Regions from separate parts of the Thiosocius teredinicola genome, predicted to be linked through region 2. Evidence: predicted binding sites of a transcription regulator. Region 2 holds the regulator's gene; the other holds the start of a gene.
The links. The regulator sigma-54, encoded in region 2, starts transcription at its own class of promoters, with help from an activator protein. The targets are predictions, from matches to a motif close to TGGCANGNTNCNTGCTT.
Positions count from the first base shown of each region.

Region 1: the regulator sigma-54 is predicted to act here: its motif matches at 1,341-1,357, upstream of B1781_RS06420 (CmpA/NrtA family ABC transporter substrate-binding protein).

Region 1 is NZ_CP019936.1:1,301,752-1,306,972, forward strand. It holds gene B1781_RS06415 (ANTAR domain-containing response regulator) at 521-1,123, shown strand; gene B1781_RS06420 (CmpA/NrtA family ABC transporter substrate-binding protein) at 1,548-2,948, shown strand; gene B1781_RS06425 (ABC transporter permease) at 3,014-4,048, shown strand; gene B1781_RS06430 (ABC transporter ATP-binding protein) at 4,070-4,942, shown strand; gene B1781_RS06435 (CmpA/NrtA family ABC transporter substrate-binding protein) at 4,954-5,221, shown strand, end outside.
Region 2 is NZ_CP019936.1:242,767-247,987, forward strand. It holds gene hprK (HPr(Ser) kinase/phosphatase) at 1-248, opposite strand, end outside; gene ptsN (PTS IIA-like nitrogen regulatory protein PtsN) at 238-702, opposite strand; gene hpf (ribosome hibernation-promoting factor, HPF/YfiA family) at 720-1,049, opposite strand; gene B1781_RS01115 (RNA polymerase factor sigma-54) at 1,081-2,583, opposite strand; gene lptB (LPS export ABC transporter ATP-binding protein) at 2,735-3,460, opposite strand; gene lptA (lipopolysaccharide transport periplasmic protein LptA) at 3,487-3,975, opposite strand; gene lptC (LPS export ABC transporter periplasmic protein LptC) at 3,962-4,528, opposite strand; gene kdsC (3-deoxy-manno-octulosonate-8-phosphatase KdsC) at 4,532-5,056, opposite strand; gene B1781_RS01140 (KpsF/GutQ family sugar-phosphate isomerase) at 5,076-5,221, opposite strand, start outside.

The DNA.
Region 1 (5,221 bases), 1.1 Mb from region 2:
CATGTAAAAGTGGATATGTGGGTTTGACGCCGGCCGCCGCACGAAAGTCACATTGCGCGATGACAGGGTGGTGGCCACGATCTGTCGGGGGTGTGGTGGCGACTGCGATACGCTCGTGAACCGACGACATGAAACGCGCGCACGACAATTAATTTGCTTCGCATGTGCACGAAGTTCGTGCACCGAAGGCAAAATGTTGCCGATGCTGGTGCAATTTTCGCTGCCGCACCGGCGTCATTTCACCCATTGTCGCCGCCAAGGCCGCAAGAACAGGGGCTGCAGGAGCATTGGCACATCATGTGCTACTCATCCAGTGAAATCGCTTCGCGGTGATTTCTCCTAACTCTCTGTCGATATTGCCAGAATGGCCTATGCCGCCGTCCCATCCCAAACTGTGGTGCGGCGGCTTTTTTTTACCGCGGCCCTACTCAGCAGTTTCAGTAGTCCGTATGATGCGCGCCGTTTTTGTGATCGTAGGGATCGCGCGGCGAGTCGACTGGAGACGTAAACGCGAACACGCATGGTGGACAACGGAAAACCACATAAAAAGCTGCGCGTACTGCTGGTTGACGACAGCCCAGAGCGGCGGGCATCGGTAGAGAAATCGCTGGCCGAGGTCGGATGCGAGGTTGTCGGTTTTGCATTCAGCAGCGAGAACCTATTGCGTCGCGTCGAGAAAGAAAATCCTGACGTGGTGATTATCGACCTGGAGTCGCCGGGCCGCGATACCCTCGAGAGCCTGCAGACCGTGCAGACCGCCGCCCCAAAACCCATCGTGATGTTTACCCAGGACGACGATGGGGCAACCATCTCGCGCGCCACACGTGCCGGCGTCAGCGCCTACGTGGTCGACGGCATCAGCCAGAAGCGCGTGCGTCCGATCCTCGATGCCGCCATCGAACGCTTTCAGCAGTTCCATACCCTTTCGCAAGAGCTCGAAAAAACCCGCGCGCAACTGGCGGAGCGCAAGGTGGTCGACAAGGCCAAGGGCATCCTGATGAAACAGCGCGGCATGAGCGAAGACGAGGCCTACAAGGCGATGCGCAAACTCGCGATGAGCACCAACAAGCGCCTCGTCGACATTGCCGAAGCCATCGTCAATGCCGCCGACCTGCTGATCTGAAAACGCACCAACATGATCTCTGAATAACACCGGGATTCGGTTTCTCGCACGCTGTTGGTGCGGTCTTGGTCGGTGTACTAATAGGCGGTGAGGGGCTTGGCTGCGATCACCAACGTCGCCCGGCTTCAGCTGGCTACGTTAGAAGTCTCTAAATTACAGCGACTTAACAACTTGGCCAGGAGCTTAAGCGGCAGCGCGACAAAATCACAAGGCTAATTGGCACAAGCGTTGCTCTAGGGTTTCTCAACTTTGTCATGTCTGCAATCAAGTCGACCCAACGGCGGGCTGACCGGCAGATGTGACCGACAAGGCCAAAGTAGGCCAACCACGACAATGGCGTCCTGTCCGAACGGAGAAGTTCTCGTTCGATGCAGTGCGCCTTTTTTGTTGCCTGAAATTTTTGGAAGTGACGAGGTCCCGATTGATGAAAAAACAACTCGACTCCATGACCCGCCGAGGGTTCTTGAAGCGCACGGTTCTGGCCACCGGTTTGGCCATGGTGATCGGTGCGTTCGGCGGCACCGCAAGTGCAGCGGTGGGTGAGCCGGAAAAGGAAGACCTGAAGTTCGGTTTCATCAAGCTGACCGACATGGCGCCCTTGGCGATTGCCTATGAGAAGGGCTACTTCGAAGACGAAGGCCTGTATGTAACGCTCGAAGCACAGGCCAACTGGAAGGTGCTGTTGGACGGCGTTATCGACGGCCAACTCGACGGTGCGCACATGCTGGCCGGTCAACCGCTGGCCGCGACCATCGGCTTCGGTACCAAGGCTCACATCGTCACGCCATTTTCGATGGACCTCAACGGCAACGGCATCACCGTGTCGAACGAGGTATGGGAACAGATGAAACCGCATGTGCCGAAGCAGGCCGACGGCAAGCCGCAGCACCCGATCAAGGCCGACTACCTCAAGCCGGTGGTCGATGACTACAAGGCCAAGGGCAAGCCGTTCAAGATGGGTATGGTGTTCCCGGTGTCGACGCACAACTACGAGCTGCGTTACTGGCTGGCGGCCGGCGGCATCCACCCCGGATATTACGCACCGCACAAGGGTGACATCACCGGCACGTTGCAGGCCGATGCGCTGTTGTCGGTAACGCCGCCGCCGCAAATGCCGGCCACGCTCGAAGCTGGCACCATTTATGGATACTGCGTAGGTGAGCCCTGGAACCAGCAGGCTGTGTTCAAAGGGATCGGCGTACCGGTGATCACCGACTACGAGATCTGGAAGGACAACCCGGAAAAAGTCTTTGGTATGAACAAAGAATTTACCGAGAAGTATCCGAACACCACGGTACGTGTCGTCAAGGCCTTGCTGCGCGCAGCCAAGTGGCTGGATGCGAATGACAACGGCAATCGCCCTGAAGCAGTGAAGATCCTGTCGCAGTCGAACTATGTTGGTGCAGATTATGAAGTCATCGCCAACTCGATGACCGGTACCTTCGAATACGAAAAGGGCGACAAGCGCGCAGTGCCGGACTTCAACGTGTTCTTCCGCTACAACGCAACTTATCCCTATTACTCGGATGCGGTCTGGTACCTGACCCAGATGCGTCGCTGGGGCCAGATTGCCGAGCCGAAAGCCGATAGCTGGTACGACGAAGTTGCCAAGTCGGTCTACCGCCCGGACATCTACAAGCAGGCAGCCATGGAGCTGATTGCCGAAGGCCACATGACGGCGGATGAGTTTCCGAACTTCGATGGCGAAACTGGCTACCGCGCACCGCAGACCGAGTTCATCGACGGCGTGACCTTCGATGGCACCAAGCCGAACGACTATCTGAAGGCGTTCGAGATCGGCCTGAAGGGCGACGAAGTCCTGTAAGACTGAAGCGGGGCAGGCAATCGCCTGCCCCGCCATGAATACGCGAACATAGTTTTTAGGAGCACATGATGATCAGTGCTATTCGCAACCGTAAAACCTTCGAGTTCGGCCCGCTTAGCCGATTCCTCGATTTCCTCGCCGGCGACAGCCTATCGAAGGCGACCGGTGGCATTGCGCGCAATGTCCTGGTGCCAATGGCGGCGATCCTGGTATTCCTGGTGCTGTGGACCGCAGGCGCCAAGCAGGTGCAGACCTCGTTGGGTGAACTGCCTGGGCCGGGCAAGGTTTGGGAGCAGAGTGTCGCACTGTATGACGAGCACAGCGCCGAGCGCGTGCGCGAAGGCGAGTTTTATGACCGCATGCAGGCGCGTATCGACAAAGCGGTCGCCGCCGGCAAACCGGCAGAACGCATCGAAAAGATGAAGGCGCGTCAGTACACCGGCAAGGCCACGTTCATCGATCAGATCTTCACCAGCCTGTGGACGGTAATGGCTGGCTTCATCATCGCCTCGTTGATCGCTATCCCGGTGGGGATCGTCATCGGCATGAGCCAGACGCTGTACCAGGCATTCAATCCGATCATTCAGATCTTCAAGCCGGTATCGCCGCTGGCCTGGTTGCCGTTGGTCACGATGGTCGTGTCCGCGGTGTATGTCAGCCAGGATCCGATGTTCTCCAAGTCGTTTGTGAATTCGGCAATTACGGTAACCCTGTGCTGCCTGTGGCCGACCATCATCAACACCGCCGTCGGTGTGTCGGGCGTCAGCAAGGACCTGATCAACGTCAGCCGGGTGCTGCGCCTGAACTGGTGGACCAAGACCGTGAAGATCGTACTGCCGTCGGCCATTCCGATGATGTTCACCGGCCTGCGTCTGTCGCTCGGTATCGGTTGGATGGTGCTGATCGCGGCCGAGATGCTGGCGCAAAACCCGGGACTGGGCAAGTTTGTCTGGGACGAGTTCCAGAACGGCAGCTCCAACTCGCTGGCGCGCATCATGGTGGCGGTGATCGTCATCGGTTTTATCGGATTCCTGCTCGATCGCGGCATGCTGGCTCTGCAGCGTGCATTCAGCTGGGATAAATCTGCGGTATTGCGCTGAGCGCGGCCCGAGGAGTAATTGATGAATACCTATCTCAACATCGATCACGTGGGCATCACCTTTCCGACCGACAATGGCCCGCTGAACGTACTCAATGACGTCAACCTGAAGGTCGAGAAGGGTGAGTTCATCTCGCTGATCGGTCATTCGGGTTGCGGTAAATCGACCGTGCTGAACATCGTCGCCGGTCTGTTGCGCGCCAGCAAAGGTGGCGTGTTGCTCGAGAATCGCGAGGTCGGTGAACCCGGACCGGATCGGGCCGTGGTGTTCCAGAACCACTCGCTGCTGCCGTGGTTGACGGTTTATGACAACGTCCGCCTGGCGGTCGACCAGGTCTTTAAGAAAACCAAGAGCAGGGCCGAACGCGATGAGTGGACGCGGCACAACCTTGAGCTGGTGCACATGTCGCATGCGCTCGATCGCAAGCCCGATGAGATCTCCGGCGGTATGAAACAGCGCGTGGGTATCGCGCGTGCCTTGTCGATGGAGCCGAAGGTGCTGTTGATGGACGAGCCGTTCGGCGCACTGGACTCGCTGACACGCACGCACATGCAGGACTCGCTGATGGAGATCCAGGCGCGCCTGAACAATACCGTCGTCATGATCACCCATGACGTCGACGAGGCGGTGCTGTTGTCCGACCGCATCATCATGATGACCAACGGCCCGTCGGCCACGGTCGGCGAGATCTTGCACATCGATATCGAACGTCCGCGCGATCGCCTCGCGTTGGCCGAGGACCCCTCGTACAACCACTACCGCGCCGAGGTCGTGCGCTTCCTGCACGAGCGTCATGTGACGCAAGGCGCTGAGGAAGCCAAACCGACCGTTCAGAAAGCGGATGACGACAGTAGCGATGACGACGATGCGTCAAAGCTTCGCCTTGCGGGTTGAACGGTAAAACGATGAATGACAATTCGCTACCAGCGGGTTTCGACCCCTTGACGCTGGAGAAACCGAACCTGGCCTTGGGCTTTGTCGCGCTCAGCGATTGCGCGCCGCTGATCGTCGCCCAGGAGAAGGGCATCTTTGGCAAATATGGCCTGGACGTCACGCTGTCGAAAGAGACCTCGTGGGCCAATGTGCGCGACAAGGTGGCAGTGGGCATCCTGGATGCAGCGCAGATGCTTGCGACCATGCCGCTTGCGTCCACCTTGGGTTTGGGGCCGATCG
Region 2 (5,221 bases):
AACTGTTGCAGTGCCTGCTGCCGGTTCGGCGAATACAGGCTGTTGAGATAGCGTTCTTCAGCCGGTCCGATGACCTGGACGCGGTTGGGGTGGATGTAGTTCAGCGGGCCGGCGATGATGCCGGTGCCGGCGTCGCTGCTCGACGACAGAATGGTGCTGTCGGCGCCGGAGTGGCCGGCCAGCCATTCGAGTTGCAATCGTTCCTGGAGTGCTTCGTAAAGGTCGCGGACGCGAATGCTATGCGGCATGGGAGCTGGAGTGGCCGGTCAGGATAGCGATCGCTTCCTTCGCCTCTGCCTCGCGCAGTCTCGCGCGTAGCTCTTCTTCGTTGAACATCGCCGCCAGGCGGGCGAGCAGCTGAAGGTGTTCTTCGTTGGCGTCTTCCGGTACCAGCAGGGCGAACACCAGGTCGACCGGCTGGCCGTCCAGCGCATCGAATTCGATAGGGGTTTCCAGGCGCAGGAATGCGCCGCGCGTGTCGCTGATGCCGGGCATGCGGGCGTGCGGCAAGGCCACACCTCCCGCAAGCCCGGTGCTGCCCAGGCGCTCACGTTCGAGCAGGCGTTCGAAAATCTGCTCCGCCGTCGGCTCGTCGGTATCCCGTGCGAGCAGGCGTGCCGCCTGCTCGAGGATGCGTTTTTTGCTCGATGCCGGGTCAGCGATGCTGACGCTGCCCGACGTGAGGATGCCTTTAGGTAGCATGGTGAGACCGGATCAGTTCATCCCGCCGCTTCGACGGACGCATCTTTGTGTCCGTTGCCACGGTGGCTCTTGATCTTTTCTTTGTGGCGGATGACCTGACGATCCAGTTTGTCGACAAGCGAGTCGATGGCAGCGTACATGTCTTCGTGAGTGGAATCCGCAAAGACGTCGGCACCGGCGATATGCACGGTGGCTTCGGCCTTCTTGGTGAGTTTTTCAACACTCAGGATGACGTGTACGTTGGTGACGTGGTCGAAGTGACGCTCGAGTCGGGCGATCTTCTCGTCAACGTAGGCACGCATCGAGTCGGTGATGTCGACATGGTGACCGGTCAGGTTGACTTGCATCGATTTTCTCCTTGCATTTCAGCGCTTTCGATCAAGCTAAGCGCTTGCGTTCGTTCGACGGCGGGATCGCCATCGATTCACGATACTTGGCAACAGTGCGGCGGGCGACGTTGATCCCCTGATCAGCGAGGATGGCCGCGATCTTGTTGTCGGAAAGGGGTTTGTTGGGTTTCTCCGCACCGATCAGCTTTTTGATCAGCGCGCGAATGGCCGTGGCCGAGGCCTCGCCACCGCTGGCGGTGCTCACGTGGCTGGAGAAGAAGTATTTGAACTCGAAGGTGCCCCGTGGGGTGTGCATGTATTTCTGGGTGGTTACCCGTGAAATGGTTGATTCATGCATCTCCAACGCCTCGGCGATATCCCGCAACACGAGCGGTTTCATGGCCTCTTCTCCATATTCGAAGAAATTGCGTTGAAAGTCGACTATCCGTGTCGCAACTCGCAGCAGCGTATCGTTGCGGCTCTGCAGGCTCTTGATGAACCAGCGGGCCTCCTGCAGGTGGTTTTTCAGCGTGACGTTGTCGGCGCTGTTGTCCGCCCGCCTGATCATGTTCGCATACTCGGCGTTGACGCGTAACCGGGGGGCTGCATCCGGGTTGAGTTCGACCCGCCACTGGTTGTTACGTTTGTACACGAACACATCGGGCTCGACGTAGGTCGGCGGCTGGCTGGCAACGCTGGTACCCGGGCGCGGGTTGAGCGAGCGGATCAGGTGGATGACCGACATCAGGTCGTCGCTCTCCAGCTTGAGCTTGCGCTTCATCTGCGCCTCGTCCTGCGCCGCGAGCAGGTCGAAGTGCTCGCCGATCAGGAACAGCGCGCGCTCGCGCCACTCGAAGTCTTCGGGCAGCTGGCGCAGTTGAATGAACAGGCATTCACGCAGGTCGCGTGCCGCAATGCCAGGCGGATCAAAGGCCTGCACGCGGTGCAGCACGGCCTCGACCTCTTCGGTCTCGATATCCGGATCATCCATGCTGGTGACGATGTCTTCGATCGGCGTGGTCAGGTAGCCGTCTTCGGAGATGCCGTCGATGATCGCCTCGGCAATCGCCAGGTCGGTCGGGCTGAACGGCGTCAGCTGCATCTGCCAGATCAGGTGGTCCTGCAGAGATTCGCCGCTGCTTTGTTGATTCAGGAAGTCCTGGCTTTCGTCGCTGCTGGCGGCGCTGCCGGGAGAGGCGGGTGTGACGCTGTCGTAGATGTCATCCCACACGGTATCGACCGGCAGTTCATCCGGCATGGCCTCGGATTCGATCTTGACCTCGCTTTCGTTGTTCGGGTCGTTGCGCGAATCGTCGTTGTTGTTCTGGGTGCTTGCATTCTCACCGTCGTTCTCGCTCTTTTTGCGCTCGCTGTCGGCTTCGTCGCGACGCGTACCTTCCTCTTCGGTTTCGAGCATCAGGTTGGAGTCGAGGGCTTCCTGGATCTCCTGTTTGAGATCGAGCGTCGACAGCTGCAGCAGCTTGATTGCCTGCTGCAGTTGCGGCGTCATCGTCAGGTGTTGACCCAGTCGAAGCTGGATGGTGGGCTTCATTCGGCTACTATCTGGTATGAAATTTGATCGGACTCCCAATGCCATTCTAGCGCAACTGCGCGCGAGTCGAACCCGCTGTGCAGACCGGCGTTCCCGACTTTGGCGAGGCGCAGTATTTGGCGATGTTGCTGCGCAGCAATCATACGCCTAATCACAGCCGGAAGTTCTCGCCGAGATAGACTGCGCGGACTTGCGGGTTCTCGAGAATCTCCTTCGGCGCACCGAGTGCGAGCACGCTGCCTTCACTGATGATGTAGGCGCGCTGACAGATCCCAAGGGTCTCGCGGACATTGTGATCGGTGATCAGTACACCGATCCCGCGTTCGGCCAGTTGACCGACAATGCGCTGGATATCCATGACTGATATGGGGTCAATGCCGGCGAATGGCTCGTCGAGCAGGATGAAGCGCGGCTGTACCGCCAGAGCCCGGGCGATCTCCAGGCGCCGGCGTTCACCGCCCGACAGGCTGATCGCCATGTTGTCGCGCAGGTGACTGATACCGAACTCGCGCAGCAGGTCGTCGCACATCTGCTCGCGCTGGCCGCGATCGAGGTCGTCGCGCGTCTCGAGGATCGCGATGATGTTCTGCGCCACCGTGAGTCGGCGGAAGATCGACGGTTCCTGCGCCAGGTAACCCAGGCCGAGACGGGCACGCGCATGCATCGGTTTGTCGGTGAGGTCGTGCTCGCCGAGCGTAACCCGCCCCTGGTCGGCGGGAATCAGCCCGGCCATCATGTAGAAGGTTGTCGTCTTGCCCGCTCCGTTGGGGCCGAGCAGACCCACAACCTCGCCTTCGTTAAGGTACAGCGACACGCCGTTGACGACCGAGCGCCCACGGTAGCGTTTCACCAGATCTTCGGCGGCGAGTCGGGTCATGGCGTTGTATGGATCGCGTGTACTGCTTATTGATTCGGCGGATCGATGGTGATCTGAACGCGCTGCTTGCCTTTCGCGGCGGCGCCGGCCTTGACCACCGAACGTACCCGGTCGTACACGATGCGGTCACTGCGCATGCTGTCTTTGCCCTGCACCAGCACGGCATCGCCGATCAACACGAGGTTTTCGCTGTTCACCTCGTATTCGGCGCGGCGCGCCTGTCCTTTCACCGGTCCTTTATTGGACTGCTGCGAGAACTTGACGGGGCGTCCCTCGGCGACGATTTTCGACGGCTTTTTGCCGCGGTGCTGCACGGTCACGACATCGGCCTGCAGATGAATGCTGCCTTGGCGCAGGTCGACGTCGCCGCGGTAGATACTGACGCCTTTCGACTGGTCGACATCGACGCTGTCGGCCGCCAGCTGGATAGGCTGTTGCTTGTCTGATTCGAGTGCCGTGGCCGTTGCGGTCAGCACGACGAGCAACAGCGCCAGCAGAGAATTAACGCGGTACATAGTAGCCTTTTACCTGCGAGAGAAATTTCAGTTTCGATGGCGAACGCAGCCACGCCTGCAGGCCGACGGATTCAACCCAGTCGCCATCGCTGTCCACCCTAACGTGTTCGTCGGTTTCCGCATAGTCTTGTTCGGGCTGTACGCGAACCTCGCTCGTCACCAGGTGCACCGGCGCGTTCTGCGCATCGCCCTCTCGATCGATGATCACCTCGCCGGACAACAACAGCAGGCTGCCGTCGGCCGACAGCCAGGCCGTCTCCGAGTCGATCTGCCAGGGGGGCGCATTGTCCTGAAACACGGTCAGCTTGGGGTCGGCCAGCTCGGTGGTGTCGTCGTCGGTGAAATGCTTCACCTTGGTCGCGATCAGGCGGTGTGCCGGTTTGCCGGCCTCGGTCATGCGCAGCACGTTCAACCCGGTGATGTGGTAATCGATCTCGCGCGGCCCGCTGGGTTTGGCGGGCGTTGGCGCGATCGGCCCGGTTTCCACCATCCACCAACTGAACAGCGCAGCGGCCAGCAACAGCAGGGCAAAGACCGGGCGGAACTGGCGCATCACTCAATCGACGTAGTGCTGCAACGAGGATTCGAGCGTGCCCTGGGCGTCCATCAGCAGTTCGCAGACCTCGCGCGCCGCACCACGGCCGCCGCCGCTGGGTGTTACCCAATGCGCGTGCTGCTTGGTGAGGTAGTGGGCGTCCTGCACCGCGATCGCCAGCCCGACCTTGGTCATCACCGGCAGGTCGACCACGTCGTCGCCGACGTAGGCGATCTGGCTGTCTTCGAAACCCGATTCCTTTTTCAGTTCCTCGTAGGCCGGCAGCTTTTCTTTTTTGCCCTGGTAGACGCGCTCGATACCGAGGCTGGCCATGCGAATACGGACGACTTCGGACGTACGCCCGGTGATGATGGCGATCTCCACGCCGGTGTGTTGCAGCATCACCATGCCGTGGCCGTCCTTGGAATTGAACGCCTTGTATTCCTGGCCGTCATCGCCGATGTACAGGCTGCCGTCGGTCAGGACGCCGTCGACATCGAAGATCACCAGACGAATGGCAGCGGCCTTGTCTTGAATATCCTGCATGCTTTTGTTCCCTATCGGTTCACACGACGCCGGCGCGCAGCAGATCGTGCATGTTGAGTGCGCCGCACAGCTGTTCATTGCCGTCGATCACCAGCAACGCATTGATTTTCTTCTCTTCCATCAGGTTCAGTGCATCCACCGCCAGCTGATCCGGGCCGATGCGTT